DNA from 3 places in the Listeria sp. LM90SB2 genome. Region 2 is predicted to be linked to each of the others. Evidence: riboswitches for the same ligand, from Rfam matches in the RefSeq annotation. Region 2 holds a riboswitch; each other region holds the start of a gene.

Region 1 (5,824 bases), 520 kb from region 2:
GTGATACAAATGGAACCACCACCAACGCCAACTTTAACGAAATCTGCGCCAGCTTCTGCAAGATAACGGAAACCATCGCGGTCAACAACATTCCCTGCGCCAACTTTGACCGTATCGCCGTATTTACCGCGAACGTAGTCAAGTGTGCGTTTTTGCCATTCGGAGTAACCCTCAGAGGAATCGATACACAGAATATCTGCGCCAGCTTCAACTAGAGCGGGAACACGTTCTTCGTAGTCGCGCGTGTTAATACCAGCTCCAACAACGTAACGTTTGGAGGAATCAAGTAGTTCTAATTTATTTTCTTTATTAGAGTCATAGTCTTTGCGGAATACCATATGGACTAGGTGCTCGTTATCGTCTACAAGTGGTAGGGCATTTAATTTGTTGTCCCAAATAATGTTGTTAGCTTCTTTTAAAGTGGTCGATTTGTTAGCAGTAACTAATTTTTCGAAAGGAGTCATGAAATCTGCTACTTTTTCATCAGGGCTCATGCGCGTTACGCGGTAGTCGCGACTTGTCACGATTCCAAGTAATTTACCGTGCGCTGTGCCGTCTTCTGTAACTGCTACTGTAGAATGACCCGTTTTTTCTTTTAAATTAAGGATGTCTTGAAGTGTTTTGTCAGGGCTGATGTTGGAATCACTAATAACGAAACCAGCTTTATGATTTTTCACGCGAGAAACCATTGCAGCTTCACTTTCGATGGACTGGGAGCCGAAGATGAATGATACGCCACCTTCTGTCGCAAGCGCAATCCCCATATTATCATCAGAAACAGCTTGCATAATTGCGGAAACAAGCGGAATGTTCATTGTGATAGCAGATTCTTCCCCTTTTTTAAATTTTACGATTGGTGTTTTTAAGCTAACATTTGTTGGAACACATTCAGCGGATGAGTAGCCTGGGACAAGTAAAAATTCACTAAATGTGCGGGACGGTTCTTCAAAATAAAATGCCATTATTTCCACTCCTTCTTCTATTTTTAAATGAATTTATAAAATATCTTTATTATTTCAATAACTGGATGGAAAGTCAATGATTGGGGGAGCTTTTTCGGACGTTTTCTTTTGGGGGAAGAGTGGAATAGATGAAAGGTAGAGAAACTTTGGCGAAGGAGGTAATCAGATGGACGAAGAAACATTGCTAGAACGTGGCTACCGGAAGTATCGCGGGGCGGAGGTAGATATTTATTTTAATACAAATATTTGCGAGCATTCGGGTAATTGTGTAAAAGGTAACGCAGAACTTTTTAATTTGGATAGAAAACCATGGATTATGCCGGATAATGTATCGAAAGAAGAAGCGAAACGGGTGATTCATACTTGCCCGAGTGGAGCGCTTCAATATATCGAAAAATAGGAGGATATCAGATGGAATATAAAAACGGTGAAAATAGAATTTATGCGGTAAATGATGAAGGAGTCGAGGTTGGTGAAGTGACTTTTGTGCCAACTGGGGAAGATATGTTTATTATTGACCATACAGGCGTTGATGATGCGGCTCGAGGTCAGGGAATAGCGCAAGAACTTGTGAAACGTGCGGTCGAAAAAGCGAAAACAGAAGGAAAGAAAATTGTTCCGCTTTGTCCGTTTGCGAAAGCAGAATTTGCTAAGAAGCCGGAATATCAAGAAGTACAAGCTGCAAAATAAGAAGTGTAGACTAGGTTTTATGCCTAGTCTATTTTTATAAAAAATTTTAGAATTCCGGTTTTCTCTTCTTGACATCTGCTTTGTTTCAGTGTATCTTTAATTCACAGTAAACTTATAGGAATAATAGTATTACGTTTTCTTATCAAGAGCGGTGGAGGGAATCGGCCCAGTGAAGCCCAGCAGCGGAGCGCAAGTTCTATGCTAATTCCGATCAGAAGTAATATTCTGGCAGATAAGTAGTAGCTTTTAATGAGGCGCTTCGATTCTGACCAAAAAACAGAGGAAGCGTTATTTTTTAGCGCTTAAAGAGGGGAGTTTTTGTTAGATGAAGAAATTTTTATTAGTAGCGGTTATCTCGGTTTTTGCCTTGGTGTTAACGGCTTGCGGAGGCTCTGGCGCTAGTTCAGACAAAGCAAATGGTTCAGGCAAAGCGAAAGACGGCGGCTCTCTAATTATCGGCGTTACTGGGGATCCAGAAGTTATCAATCCGAACTACGCTTCTGACCGTGTAACATTAACGATTCAACAAGCTGTTTACGCACCGCTATTTTGGGAAGTTGACGGGAAACCGGCACTTGCAAAAAGCTTAGATATTTCAGATGACAACTTAACTTACACTGTGAAACTAAAAGATGGTTTAACTTGGCACGACGGCAAACCTTTAACTGCAGACGATGTAGTATTTACTGTAAATTCTATTTTAGATACAAAACAAAACAGCCCGAACCGCGGCAACTTTGTTTTTGACGATAAACCTGTAAAAGTAGAAGCAGTAGACGACACAACGGTGAAATTCACTTTACCAACTGTTGCTCCAGCCTTTGAAAATACAATTAAAACTTTCTTCCCAATTCCAAAACACATTTTTGAAGGGGTAGAAAACATCGAGAAAAGTGATAAAAACAAAAATCCAATCGGCTCAGGTCCGTACAAATTTGTTGAATACAAAACAGGCGAATATGTTTCCCTAGAACGATTCAACGACTATTTTGACGGCAAACCAAAATTGGATAAAGTTACTTTCCGAATCACAAAAGACCAAAACGCTGCTAATTTAGCACTGCAAAATGGCGAAATCAACCTAAAATCCATTCAACCTTCTGATAGAAACAAAGTAGAAAAAGCGAGCGCGGTAAACATTATCACTTACCCGGAAAATCGCTTAAGCTATGCAACATTCAACGAAAACCAACCAGCACTTAAATCAAAAGAACTTCGCCAAGCCCTTTCTTATGCGCTTGATCGTGAAGAAATCATTGATGCTGCATACGGTTCAGATGAATACGCAAAACCAGCTTCCTCGTTCCTAACAGAAAACACAAAATATTTCACGGATAAAGTAGAAACATACGACCAAGACATTGCCAAAGCGAAAAAATTAGTAAAAGAAAGTGGTTTTGATACAAGTCAAAAACTAACTGTTTACTATTTAAACAACAGTAAATCACAAGAAAGTATCGCGCTTTACTTGCAACAACAATACAAAGAAATCGGCGTGACACTTGACTTGAAACCAACAGATCCAAATGCACTAAGCAACATCACACTTGACCGCAAAAACGCAGACTACTCTATCGCACTAAATGGTTATATCATGGGGAACGATCCTGATGCGTATAAATCCCTATACCTAAGCGATGCGCCATATAACTATTCGAACTACCACAACAAAGATCTAGATGCACTTTGGGAAAAAGGTGCTGTAACTGCAGACGATAAAGAACGTCAAGAAATCTATGAAAAAATCCAAAACACCATTGCTGATGACGCTGTAATTTATCCAATTTCTTATGATAATGCAGTGCTAGCTCTTGATAGCCGTTACGGTGGTCAAAAAGCTGCCACACCACAACCAGTAACCATGTTCCGTGATCTTTCTAAACTATATTTAACGGAATAATAATTAAAAATCATTCGTAAAAAATCTGGCCTGCCATGCTTGTTTTTGGCAGGTTCAGGTTTTTACTTGTCATTTTTAGTGTTTTAGATAGGAGATAAATTATGCTAAAAACAATCATAAAACGCGTATTGCAAATTATTCCGATGCTATTTATTATCTCGATTATTTCGTTTGCACTTATAAAATTAGCGCCCGGGGATCCCGTGAATTCTTTTGTTACGCCTGATATGAATCCTGACGATGTGGAACGAATTAGACAAAGTTTAGGACTTGATCAACCAATTTATGTGCAGTACTTTATTTGGCTTGGAAACTTGTTGCAAGGAAATCTTGGTTATTCGATTGTGAATAGCCAGCCAGTTTTGCAACAAATTTTAGAGAGAATTCCGGCGACACTTGGTTTGGTGGGAACTTCGCTTGTTCTGACGCTATTATTATCGATTCCACTTGGTTTAGTTGCGGCGAATTACGAAAATACGTGGATTGATAAAGTATTAAACGGGATTTCATATATTGGGATTTCGATTCCGATTTTTTGGTTTGGGATGATTTTAATAGATGTATTTTCGATTCAGCTAGGTTGGCTTCCAAGTCTAGGGATGCGAACGATTGGGGTCGACTCTTTTTGGGATATGGCGGAGCATGCGATTTTACCAGTTATAACGCTGACTTTCCAAGGGTGTGCGGCATATTATCGTTACGTACGCTCGAATACCATCAACCAATTAAAAGAAGAATATGTTTTGTTTGGTTATGCGAAAGGTCTATCCAAAGTGCAAATTATGGGGCATCATGTCTTGAAAAATTCCTTGCTACCAGTTATAACACTACTTGGGATGTCACTTCCGCAAGTCATTACAGGCGCTTTTATTACCGAAAGTATTTTTTCATGGCCGGGCATGGGCTCGCTTGGAATTAACGCGATTTTCCAATTAGATTATCCAGTTATTATGGCGATTACGCTATTTTCAGCGCTGTTATTAATTATCGGAAACTTGCTGGCCGATTTAGCTTATATGATTGTCGATCCGCGGATTAGGGAAATGGGGTGAGGAGTTCATGATGCGATTAGATTTTTCGAAAAAAACAATGCAAGATTTCGAGCGGGATGCAGAAGTTGTTCACGCAACACGAGAGCGTAGTTTTTGGCGTTTTATGCTTGCTGACCGCCGAGCTGTTTTTGCGACGAGTGTGCTAATACTTATTACGGTGGCTTGTATTTTCGCGTTCCTTTCGCCTTATGACCCTAATGCTCTTTCCGTTCAGGACAAACTGATGCCGCCAAATTCGTCGCACTGGTTTGGGACGGATGACCATGGTCGGGATTACTTGACGCGTGTCTTGTACGGTGGCCGGGTTTCACTACTTGTCGGTGTATTTGCGATGATGATTGCCGTTGTCGTTGGAACGCTTGCTGGGACAGTTAGTGGCTACTTTGGTGGATTCATTGACAATATGGTGATGCGTTTTCTTGATATTTTCATGTCGATTCCGTCATTTTTCCTACTAATGATTTTAAATGCATACTTAAAACCGGGAATTTCGAACATTATTATCATTATCGGATTGCTTTCTTGGATGGAAGTGGCGCGGATAGTTCGAGCGGAGACGTTAACATTAAAAGAACGTGAATTCATTTTATACTCCAAGTCATCAGGTGGCGGATTTTTCCACATCATGTTCAAGCACATTATTCCAAATGCGATGCCATCCATCGTCGTTGCAGCTTCATTAAACGTCGCTACAGCCATTTTAACCGAGTCAGCACTAAGTTTCCTTGGCTTAGGCGTTCAACAGCCTAACGCTTCGTGGGGCAGCATGCTGAACAATGCGCAAGGTTACGTCGGCGAAGCAACATACTTGGCGCTTTTCCCTGGATTACTAATTTTAATGACCATCCTTTCATTCAACGTCCTTGGCGATGTACTGAGAAAAGGGTTATCACGTAGATATTAAATGTAAAAACACTTTGATTTTTTCAGTCAAAGTGTTTTTTTGTTTTTTAAAGAAAAGGTACTTAAAATAGAAACGTAAAAAACGTGTTTTAGCCAATTTCCAAGGCATAAATTCACAAAACGCTCACAAAACGAGAATGCGTGCGGTGCTATAATTAAGGATAAGGTTTCATTATTATAGACAGAGATGAGGCGCAGAAATGAGTGAAATAAAAGTTAAAGAAGCAACATTAAAAAAACACGCGACAAAGTTAGAATCAAAAGGTAAATCAACCGAATATTTACCAATGAAAGGTGGCAATATGGCTTACAGTCAA
Region 2 (5,824 bases):
AAAATCTTGTTTATTCATTTACTGCATCCCCCTCTGTTAATAGCTTTGCCACACTGTCTGTAAAATTATTCCATTCAGAAATAAGTTCATTCAAGTAAATTTCTCCTTTTACTGTCAACTGATAATATTTTCTTGATGGACCTTCATTTGATTCTACTAAATAGGTAGAACAATATTCTTCTTTTACTAATCTTCTAAGTACTGGATAAATAGCACCTTCAGCTACTTCAATATATTTAGACACTTGATTTGCTAATTCATAACCGTAACAATCTTTCTTTTGAATTAAAAATAAACAGCAAAGTTCTAACACACCTTTTTTGAACTGTGGGTTAACCTCCATGCTAACTCCTCCATTCTGTTATATTGCACACTAGTAACAAGTATTCACTACTATATATTGTTCACTACCACTATAGTTTAACATACACTAGTGTTCATTGCAAGGTACTGGTTAGAAAAAATAGTATTGTTTTTTCAGGAAATAAATGTTAACCTATTTTAGTAAAAAGTTTACATTAAGGAGAGATATGTTTATGCGTGATCAGAAATTGAAATTTTTAGTCGTAGATGCTTTATTCGCAGTCATCATTGCTTTACTTGCACAAGTTGCTATCCCACTTGGTCCAATTCCACTTACTGGGCAGACGTTTGCCATTGGGTTAGCTGCAACCATTCTTGGAGCTCGTCATGGTACCATATCTGTTTTAGTTTACATTGTTCTTGGCGCTGTGGGTATTCCTGTTTTCCAAGGTATGACAGCAGGAATTGGGATTCTTTTTGGGCCAACTGGCGGATTTATTGTCGGATTTATTTTTAATGCACTACTTACAGGTTGGTTGCTCGAAAAAACAAAATTCACTGTTCCTTATGCAATTGTTGCTAATATTTTAGGAGCCATCGTTACGTTAATTTTCGGGGTTTTATGGCTTAAAGTTAGCACTGGACTTGACTGGCCGACCGCCTTTTTAACAGGCATGGTACCTTTCATTATTCCAGGCATTATCAAAGCGGTTTTTGCGGCGTTATTAGGGATTCTCATTCGTGATCGTTTGATTAAAGCCAAATTACTTCGAGCATCCTAAGTCCCATTAATACACATTTTGAGTCTTCTCCTATATAATGATAATGATTAACACTGAGAAAAGGGGACTCGGTATATGTCATTACTGAATGAGGAAAATAGCTTTTACAACGTAGATTTACTCAATTTATTAAAAGATTCTAGTGAAGCAGTTCTTCCATATAAAAGAATTCGCTTTAGGCGCAACCAACAGATTTTAGCTGAAGGTGCGGAAACTGATTATTTCTACATCATTGAAGATGGTGTCGTTTCTATGAGTAAAAATACTTGTAAAGAAGATAGCATTATTAACTTCTTAGGTAAACAAGAATGTATCGGGCCGCTTACACTACTTGGTGGTGCAAAATCACCAGTAAATTACACAACGATAAGTGAAGTGAGTGTTTATCAATTTGAACGTAAATATGTTCTTAATAAATTCTTAAGTTCACCAGATGTTTTTTGGCAGATGAATGCACTTATGCAAAGTATGGTTACACCTATGTTAGAACGGGAAGGTTACGTTAATCTCCCTTCTAGCGAGAAAGTTTTAGCAGGATTAATTGCTTGTGGGGAGAGATTTGGAAGAATCGAGTCGGATGGTTCTTGTTTGATTCCCTATTATTTCACCCAAAAAATCTTGGGAAATTATCTAAATTTAGCTCGAGCTTACGTTGCAACTAACCTGCGAAAGCTAGAAGAAGATGGCATTATTGCGCTTTCGCCAAAACCTTGGCGTGTTAATAATTTCGAGATTCATAAGCAAAAACTAAAAGAAAATCACGAACCTTACATATGAGTGTAAAATGAATACTTTTTTCTAATTGTATTTCGTAAAAATATGCATAATAAAAAGAAGCTATCAAACTAAGATAGCTTCTTTTTTATTAACTATTTTTACCAATAAAGAAGAATGTTGCGATTGCGCCGATACCTTGAACGATGAAGAAAATCGCAACGACAAGGACGATACCAATTGCGGAAACAACTGGATTGAATAGAGCGATAAAACCAACAATAATGCCGATAATACCGATTGTTAAAATCCAGCCCCAGCCTTGTACGTTGTTTTGTTTGGCAGTGAATGCGCCAATTGTACGCATAATACCAGCAAATAATACCCACATACCGAAAAGTAATACGAGTGTTAAAGTTCCGTCAAATTCATTAAATAATAGCAAGAAACCTAGTAAGATGGATAAAATCCCGTCAGCTAGTACCCAGCCAGAAACATTTTGTGATTTTCTGTCTGAAAAGTAAGAGATTGTGTGGAAAATACCAGAAATCAGTAATAAGAAACCAAACATTAATGTCGAGGTTAATAATGAAATTCCTGGATGGAATAAGAACCAAACCCCTAGTATAATCATTGCAATCCCCGCTAATAAAACAAGAATTCGTGTAAAAGTCTTCATTTTTTATTTCAACTCCCCTTTGTTTTTTCTAATTCAACCCCATTTTTAATGAAATATAATTAGTCTTAACTATAATAGCCTAAAAAATGGATTTAAAACCTTTTAAAAAAAATTATTCTGGCAAAAAAACATCGTTGTCACAAATTCAACACAAAAAGTACTAATTTTAGACTTTTTCAGCACATAGTTGACAATTGATGGCATCCAGCGTAATATATAACTTAATTTAATAGTATTTTCTTATCACGAAAGGTGGAGGGACTGGCCCTTTGAAGCCTTAGCAACCGGAATTTATTTTCACGGTGCTAATTCCAGCAGTATATTCTGAAAGATAAGTCGGAAATCCAAGTTTAGGAAACTCTATCCTCTCTGGCGGCTTATATACTGCTAGGGAGGTTTTTTGATGGAAATTACTGATAAATACATATTAAAGAGGAGTGGATTTTATGAGTAATGAGTATAAATTCGAAACAATTCAAGTACACGGCGGACACACACCGGACGGAGATACGCATTCTAGAGCCGTACCAATTTATCAAACGACGTCATACACATTTGATAGCCCGGAACATGCCGCAGCCTTATTTGGTTTACAAGAAACTGGAAATATTTATACACGAATTATGAATCCGACTACAGCTGTTTTAGAAGAACGGTTAACGCTACTTGAAGGCGGTATTGGTGCGGTTGCAACTGCTTCTGGGATGGCTGCTATTACTTACTCTATTTTAAATATTGCGGGTTCCGGAGATCATATCGTCGCAGCCGCAACACTCTATGGCGGAACGCACACGCTATTTTCCCATACGTTTAAAACTTTTGGGATTGACGTAACGTTTGTTGACCCTAATGAACCTGAAAATTTTGAAAAAGCGATTAAAGATAATACGAAAGCTGTTTTTATAGAAACAATTGGGAATCCTGATATTAATATTGTCGATATCGAAAAAGTAGCAGAAATTGCGCACGCATCCGATATCCCGCTCATCGTTGACAACACATTCGCGACCGCTTATTTGAATCGCCCGTTTGATTTTGGCGCAGATATCGTCGTTTACTCGGCAACAAAATTCATTGGTGGTCACGGGGTTGCAATTGGTGGTGCGGTTATTGACTCAGGTAAATTTAACTGGGCAAATGGCAAATTTCCAAAGCTAGTGGTACCAGATGATAGCTACAACGGCTTGTCTTATACAAATGACGTTGGCGCGGCGGCTTATATTACCAAACTACGCGTCTCACTCCTTCGTGATACTGGCGCAGCACTTTCTCCGTTCAACGCCTTCTTACTCATTTTAGGCCTAGAAACACTATCCTTACGCCTTGAGCAACACGTGAAAAATGCGAAACAAGTTGCCAATTTCTTAAATGACCATCCAAAAGTAGCTTGGGTAAATTATCCAGGTTTGAGCGACAACAAATACCACGAATTAGCCCAAAAATATTTACCAAAAGGACCTGGCTCCATTTTCACATTTGGGGTTAAAGGTGGCTACGAGGCTGGTAAAAAAGTGATTGAATCCGTGGAATTATTCTCGCATTTAGCGAATGTTGGTGATGCAAAATCGCTTATCATCCACCCAGCTTCCACAACCCATCAACAACTAAGCGAAGAACAACAATTAACAGCTGGCGTGAAACCAGAGTCCATTCGCCTATCTATCGGAATCGAAAATGCCGATGATATTATCCAAGATTTAACGAAAGCATTAGAGCAAATTTAGGAGGAAGTGAAGAGAAGTGACCTTACAACAAAAAGAACTATTTCAAAAAAGTCCTCTTCTGCTTGAAAATGGAGAAACATTAAGCCCTGTTTTAGTCGGCTATGAAACATACGGGACACTTTCCGCCTCACGCGATAATTGCATTTTATTAGAACACGCCCTTACTGGGACGGCACATGCGGCGAAACATTTTGAGAGTGACGCTCCTGGTTGGTGGGATGATTATATTGGTCCGGGGAAAACGATTGATACAGACAAATATTTTCTGGTTTGCACCAATGTATTTGGTGGTTGTAGTGGCACGACTGGACCTTCTTCGATTAATCCAAAAACTGGCGAGCCTTTCCGCTTACAGTTTCCAGGTTTTTCGATTAAAGATATTATTAAAGTGCAGCGTGAACTTTTGGAGCAACTTGGGGTTACGCGAATTGTTTCAGTGATTGGCGGATCGATGGGTGGTATGCAGGCGACGGAATGGGCGATTGATTATGCCGATATCACGGATAGCATTATCAATATCGCCTCCCCGCTTGCTGCTGGGCCTGATGCGATTGGTTACAACTTGATTATGCGCATGGCGATTTTGAACGACCCTGACTTTAATGGGGGCAACTATGTTGGTCAACCTGAGGGCGGACTTGCTACTGCGCGAATGGTTGGGATGATGACTTACCGGACGAGCGAACTTTTCTCGAAACGCTTTGAACGTTTCACTGTCGCCGAGTCTTCTCCTGCCGCTTTCTCAAAAGAGCATTTTCAAATTGAATCGTATTTGCAATATCAAGGGGATACTTTTGTCGAGCGATTTGACGCGAATAGCTACTTATATTTAACAAAGGCAATTGATTTATTCGATGTTACTGCTCCCGCGAAAGACGATTTGCCTGCCTTTGCGAAAATTAAAATTCCGTATTTGCTCATTGGCATCACGACAGATCAACTTTTCCGAATTCATGATTTGCGCCGCGGTTACGAGCTTTTAAAAGAATGGGATGTGCCGGTTACTTATCATGAAGTGGCCTCCGAATACGGTCATGACGCTTTTCTAGTTGAAAAAGAAGTGCCGAAATTCGAACCGCTCATTCGGTCATTTTTAAGTAATTTACCTGTTAAAAGTATATAAAAAAGAGACCTCGGAAAATTTCCGGGGTCTCCTTTAATTAGTCTTTATAAATTGATTTCGTTCGGTTAAGCCAAGCATAGCCGAGTCCGATAACAAGGCCTCCACCCACAAAATTCCCAAGTAAAGCAAGTACTAAATTGACGGTCACATTGCCCGCTGTCATTGCAGCAAGTGTTCCACCAGAAGCGAAAAATGCTAATGAGAAAGAGGAGAAGTTGGCGATAACGTGCTCAAATCCTAAGAATGCAAAGATGAAAATAATGAAAATCATCGCAATGACTTTACCAGCATCATCTTTCATTCGAAGTGTACAAAGCACGGCCGTATTTACAACAATATTGGCGAAAATACCTTCTACAAAAATTTGTAGTGGCGCTTTTTCAAGCTTACCGCTAACAGCAGTAAATAAGAAATGGTCAGCAGGTAAATTATGGAAAACGGATGTTAGGGAAACTAAGTACCCGGCAAGAATTCCACCCAATAAATTACAAACAATACA
Region 3 (5,824 bases), 240 kb from region 2:
CTAATGGGGAAGCAACCACTTTTGAACTTTATATTCCAATCCCAAAAACTGGTCAAAACTTCGGAGAAAAATTCCAAAGTGAAGCATTTAAGTGGGACATGAAGTTAAATAGCGCACTTGCAATTAATGACGAACAGAAAAATCAATTTGAAGTGAGCTATGCAACGCAAGCCAATGAAAATAATTATGACTCAACTAGTATTTATACAGAGACAGTGTCAGATTATGAAAAAGTAAATATGGTTCGAATTAAAGTAAAAACGCAAATTAATGCTGGAGAAGCACAAACTTTCAAAGTTCCACTTAAAGTAGACGAAACTTTTGATTCTGCGACGGAAGGGAATAAGATTGGTGAACGTGATGTTTACAATCCTTTCTACCGAGTAATAACCAATACTTTCTCTGGTTCATTATCAGGAACAAAAGTAGGGGCTGAACTTGTCATTGGCGAAGTTTCGGGAACATTATTTAATGACAAAGATGTTAACGGGATTTATGAAAAAGCAAAAGGTGATGAACCATTAGCTAATGAAACAGTGGAGCTTTATAAGTGGAATGATGCAACCTCTAATTATGAACCTGCTAAGAAAGCGGGAGAAAATGTAACTACTAAAACTAATAGTGATGGGAAATACAGCTTTGATTACAATTCTGGTGTAGGCTATGGTAATTATGCTGTGAAATTCCCAGAAAAAGCAGGTTATCAATTTACGTTGAAAAATGTAGGAAAAGATGTCACATTAGACAGTGATGTACCATACAGCGGTGCAGAAAAAGGTTGGAATAAAGAAATTGATCCAACACAACCAAACGCACAATATATCAATGCGGGATACTATGCTTATAATCCTACGCAAGATTTAAAAGTTAACTTAAATGAAAAACAAGTTCAAATGGGTCGCAGCTTAGAAATCACTTTACCAAAAGTAGCTTCAACCACTGGACAAGCTGCCGAAGATACCATTGAACCAAGCTTCTTTAAGAATATTAAAGCAGCAACAAATGGCTACAAATGGACTGTTGCAGATACCAATGTAGCGACAGTACAAACGTTAGCTGATGGATCAGCTGCTGTCGTAGGTGTTTCCACAAACAATAAAACGATTGACGTAACGGATTTAACGATTACAATTCAAGATATTTTTGGTACAGAACAAAGCTCCACAGCTCCAGTATATGTTACTGGAACCGAGGGACAGGTTGCGCAACAAGACGGTTACACTATGGGTGCGACTGACTTTTCGATGGAGTATAAAGAAGCCACTGAATTAACGAAAGCTCAGGCACTAACTCTCGCGAAAACAGCCGCTTTTGAAGAAGTAAAAGATGGTGTTAATTCAAGCGCAGAAGATCGTTTAGATTCAGTACAAGTGAGTCAAACACAACTAGATGCAATAAAAAATGGTTCCAACCAAGGTAGTGTGTATCCATTAACTTACTCGATAACTAAAGATAGCAAAACTGTCTCAGTAACTATTCAAGTAACGGTAGCGAAAGATTTAACAGCGGTGAACGCACATGATTCTACTATTTATATAGGAGATGCATGGGAAGCAAAAGACAACTTTGATAGTGCGACAAATAAAGAAGGTGCCACTGATATAGCGTTTAGCGATGTGACAGTTACAGGAAGTGTGAATACAGCAGTAGCCGGTGTTTATCCAGTGACCTACACTTACAATGGCGTCTCTAAAAAAATTAATGTTACTGTCAAAGCTATAAAAACAGCAGTGAACGCACATGATTCCACAATTTATACAGGTGACACATGGAATGCGAGAGATAACTTTGATAGTGCGCTTGATAAAGATGGTAATTCTGTTGCCTTTGCTGATGTAACAGTGACAGGAAGCGTTAATACAAATGAAACTGGTACAAATACTATCACTTATAGCTACGATGGCGTTTCTCAAACTATTACAGTTACTGTTGTAGAAAATAAAGAAGGTATCAGTGCACATGATTCTACAATCTATGCAGGAGAATCATGGAATGCAAAAGATAATTTCGACAGCGCTTTTGATAAAGATGGGAATGCGGTTGACCTAGAAGACGTTACAGTCACAGAAAAACCAACCGTTGATACAACAAAAGCAGGTGCTTACGAAGTCACTTACAAATATGGAAAAGTATCGAAAAAAATCACTTTAACAGTGAAAGCTAAATTAACAGCAGTCAACGCACATGATTCCGCGATTTACATCGGAGATACGTGGAGTGCAGAAGATAACTTTGACAGTGCGCTGGATAAAGATGGCAATTCTGTCGCTTTTGCTGATGTCGAAGTTAAAGGAACCGTTGATACAGACAAAGCTGGAACATATCCAGTCACGTACACATATGACGGTGTCTCAAAAACAATTAATATCCAAGTAAAAGACATCTTAACAGCGGTGAACGCGCATGATTCTGAAATTTATATAGGGGACAACTGGAATGCCAAAGATAATTTTGACAGTGCCCAAGATAAAGACGGAAACACAGTAAATTGGAATGAAATCAATGTTTCGGAAAATCCAGCAGTTGATTTAGAAACAGTTGGTGTTTACCAAGTGACTTATAGTTATGGCGGTGTTTCGAAGACAATTAATCTGACTGTTCATCCAAGAAAAACAAGTCTAGAAGTCCATGACTCCACAATGTATACAGGAGATAAATGGAAAGCAGAAGACAACTTTGATAATGCTACAGATAAAAAAGGTGACCAAATTCCTTTCAAAGATGTAACTGTAACCGGACAAGTTGATTCTAAAACAGCAGGCACGTATGAAATAAGCTATATCTATGATGGATTGAAAAAAGTAGCACGAATTACTGTAATCAAAAATCAAGCACAAATCACTGTAAAAGATAGCGTCATTCCATACGGAGGAAAATGGGAAGCAGAAGCTAATTTTATAGGTGCGACAAACCGAGATGGTGTAGCAATTCCTTTCTCCAAAATTAAAGTAGATGGTACAGTAGATGTAAATAAAGCTGGTACGTACAAAGTGATTTATACGTATGATCCGAATGAAGGAACAGCGGATGCAGGTAAGAAAGAACTTTCTGTTACAGCTAATATTCAAGTAGAAGCAGAATTTGTAAAACCTATAAAACCAGTTGACCCATCAAAACCAACAGATCCTAAAAAACCATCAACAGAAAAAACACCATTGAAAGTAGTTGATAACAAGCAACATACTGCAACATATGAAGCAGCAAAACCATTACCAAAAACAGGAGACCAAACAAATAATTGGGTAATCTGGACAGGCATTTGCTTGCTAAGTATGAGCATGCTTCTATGGGTGGTAATGAGAGGAAGAAAGAAAAACTATCAGTAAGAGGAACCAACAGATAAAGGAAAGACAATAAGAAGGTAAACTAAATACCGACCAGATTTTTCTGGTCGGTATTTTTTTATCGAGAAATATAGAAGTTAATTGATGTTTTTTTGAGGTAATGCTACTGATTTGTTAATTCAGTACAACCACCAAATCACCATTCCAACAGTCCAAACCATCGCAAGCGGCACTAAAATCCGGAACTTTGGTTTTTGGGTTTTATGGTGAAATAGTTGCATCGACATCCAGCTACCAAACGCCCCACCAAGAAAAGCGGTGAAAAGCAGTACAGATTCAGGTATCCGGTAAGCGTGTTTAATTGCTTTCCGTTTATCAACAGCGAATAATAGAAAAGAAACAAGCGTTATCGCGATTAAATATATCGTTAAAATCATTTAGAAATCCCCCTTCATTGCTAAAACAAACTTTATTGATTAGAATAAAAGCATACCATAAAAGAAAGCAGGGATAAAATGGCAAAAGAAATTATTCAAACATCGTCAGCCCCAAAAGCACTTGGACCATACTCGCAAGCTGTAAAAGTGAATGGACTTATTTTTACATCAGGTCAACTCGGTATTAACCCGGAAACCGGCGAATTAGCAGATGGCACGACAAAACAAGCCGAGCAAGCTTTTAAAAATATAGCAGCAGTATTAGCAGAAGCTGGTTCTGGACTGGACAAAATTATTAAAGCAACTGTTTTCTTCAAAGATTTAAATGAATTTAAGGCCGTGAATGAAGTGTATGCGACATTCTTTTCTAGTGATTTTCCCGCGAGAAGTGCTTTCCAAGTAGCAAAATTACCGCTTGATGCTGCAATTGAAATCGAAGTTATCGCAGAAGCATAAATATTCAGAAATAAATTTGACAACCACAAGAAATAAACGATATAATAAGAACCAATTACATAGCAACTTATCAAGAAAGGTGGAGGGTTCTGGCCCCGTGAAGCCTTGGCAACCGGAAGTTTCACGGTGCCAAATCCAGCAGGTAACACTGACAGATAAGGCACGCGAATCAGGTAAATTACTCTTTCCCTTAAAAGCTGTCTTTTAAGGGAAAGTTTTTTTATACATAAAAATAATGAGAATTGAGGCGAAGAAAATGAATCAACTAGCACCATTTTATGCAGATCATGTGGGAAGTATATTAAGAACAAAGGGAATTAAGGACGCACGAGAGAAATTCCAAAGTGGTGAAATAACAGTCTCAGAGTTGCGCAAAATCGAAAATACAGAAATTAAATATATCGTTGAAAAACAGAAAGAAGTGGGCTTAAAATCAATCACAGATGGCGAATTTCGTCGTGCGTGGTGGCATTTTGACTTCTTGGAAAATTTGGACGGGGTAGAAGGGTACGATGCGGCTGGAGGTATTCAATTCAGCAAAGTCCAAACAAAATCACATTCGGTAAAAATTACCGGACCAATTGACTTTACGACACATCCATTTATAGAAGATTTTATTTTTCTTAAAGAGGCTGTGGGTGACAAGCATGTCGCGAAACAAACTATTCCAAGCCCAGCGATGCTTCATTATCGTGGGGATATAGAGTATCAGCCTTATTTAGATGATGCGGAGAAGTTTGCCAAAGATTTAGCTGTTGCGTATCAAAAAGCGATTCAAGCATTTTATGATGCCGGTTGTCGGTACTTGCAATTAGATGATACGTCGTGGAGTTATTTATGCTCTGATGAACAGCGTGAAGTCGTTCGCCAGAGAGGTTTTGACCCAGATACTTTACAAGAAACATATAAAAATCTTATCAATGATGCTATCAAATATAAACCAGCTGATATGGTCATTACGATGCACATTTGTCGTGGGAATTTCCGCTCCACTTGGATTGCAGAGGGCGGCTATGGCCCCGTTGCAGAAACGTTATTTGGCAAACTAAATATCGATGGTTTCTTTTTGGAGTATGATAATGAACGTTCTGGAGATTTTGCGCCACTAAAAAATGTCACCCGTCCAGACTTGAAAATCGTTCTAGGCTTAATTACATCCAAAACAGGTGAATTAGAGGACGAGGCAACCATTAAAGCACGGATTGAAGAAGCGAGTGGAATTGTGCCTCTAAGCCAGTTGCGCTTAAGCCCGCAATGCGGTTTCGCCTCGACAGAAGAAGGCAATATTTTGACGGAAGAAGAGCAGTGGGATAAATTGCGATATGTTGTCCGGCTTGCGAAAGATATCTGGGGCGAATAATAAATGAGGAGAACTAGCCGAAGAGTTTGTGCTAGTTCTTTTTGTGTCTTTACAAAAAGGATGACTAGGGATAGAATAGATGTTCTAGAAGGAGGGGGAGCCCTTTGGACGATAAATTACAAAAGAAATTGACCTTATTACCTGAATCACCAGGTTGTTATATTTATAGAGATGAAAATAATGAAATTCTTTATATTGGTAAATCTAAATGTTTGAAAAACCGTGTAAAGTCTTATTTTCATAGCAAACAAATTGGGAAAACTGCAAGACTTGTTAGGCAAATTCGA

Evidence for each region. Region 2 has a riboswitch for S-adenosylmethionine ahead of GL301_RS03155 (O-acetylhomoserine aminocarboxypropyltransferase/cysteine synthase family protein). Riboswitches for the same ligand answer to the same signal wherever they lie in the genome.
Region 1: another riboswitch for S-adenosylmethionine. It lies ahead of GL301_RS00740 (ABC transporter substrate-binding protein); the one in region 2 lies ahead of GL301_RS03155 (O-acetylhomoserine aminocarboxypropyltransferase/cysteine synthase family protein).
Region 3: another riboswitch for S-adenosylmethionine. It lies ahead of GL301_RS04350 (5-methyltetrahydropteroyltriglutamate--homocysteine S-methyltransferase); the one in region 2 lies ahead of GL301_RS03155 (O-acetylhomoserine aminocarboxypropyltransferase/cysteine synthase family protein).

What each region holds. Positions count from the first base shown of each region.
Region 1 covers NZ_CP046449.1:142,993-148,816, forward strand. Annotated here, with positions in the region: gene GL301_RS00725 (IMP dehydrogenase) at 1-962, opposite strand, end outside; gene GL301_RS00730 ((4Fe-4S)-binding protein) at 1,129-1,362, shown strand; gene GL301_RS00735 (GNAT family N-acetyltransferase) at 1,374-1,652, shown strand; SAM riboswitch class I at 1,789-1,891, shown strand; gene GL301_RS00740 (ABC transporter substrate-binding protein) at 1,978-3,552, shown strand; gene GL301_RS00745 (ABC transporter permease) at 3,654-4,604, shown strand; gene GL301_RS00750 (ABC transporter permease) at 4,615-5,508, shown strand; gene GL301_RS00755 (DUF3130 domain-containing protein) at 5,708-5,824, shown strand, end outside.
Region 2 covers NZ_CP046449.1:658,213-664,036, reverse strand. Annotated here, with positions in the region: gene GL301_RS03180 (DUF1700 domain-containing protein) at 1-18, opposite strand, end outside; gene GL301_RS03175 (PadR family transcriptional regulator) at 11-343, opposite strand; gene GL301_RS03170 (biotin transporter BioY) at 537-1,085, shown strand; gene GL301_RS03165 (Crp/Fnr family transcriptional regulator) at 1,161-1,862, shown strand; gene GL301_RS03160 (HdeD family acid-resistance protein) at 1,951-2,478, opposite strand; SAM riboswitch class I at 2,716-2,816, shown strand; gene GL301_RS03155 (O-acetylhomoserine aminocarboxypropyltransferase/cysteine synthase family protein) at 2,925-4,202, shown strand; gene metX (homoserine O-acetyltransferase MetX) at 4,219-5,325, shown strand; gene GL301_RS03145 (formate/nitrite transporter family protein) at 5,363-5,824, opposite strand, start outside.
Region 3 covers NZ_CP046449.1:895,282-901,105, forward strand. Annotated here, with positions in the region: gene GL301_RS04335 (putative cellulose-binding protein LCP) at 1-3,326, shown strand, start outside; gene GL301_RS04340 (DUF1294 domain-containing protein) at 3,464-3,721, opposite strand; gene GL301_RS04345 (RidA family protein) at 3,800-4,177, shown strand; SAM riboswitch class I at 4,242-4,339, shown strand; gene GL301_RS04350 (5-methyltetrahydropteroyltriglutamate--homocysteine S-methyltransferase) at 4,434-5,537, shown strand; gene uvrC (excinuclease ABC subunit UvrC) at 5,642-5,824, shown strand, end outside.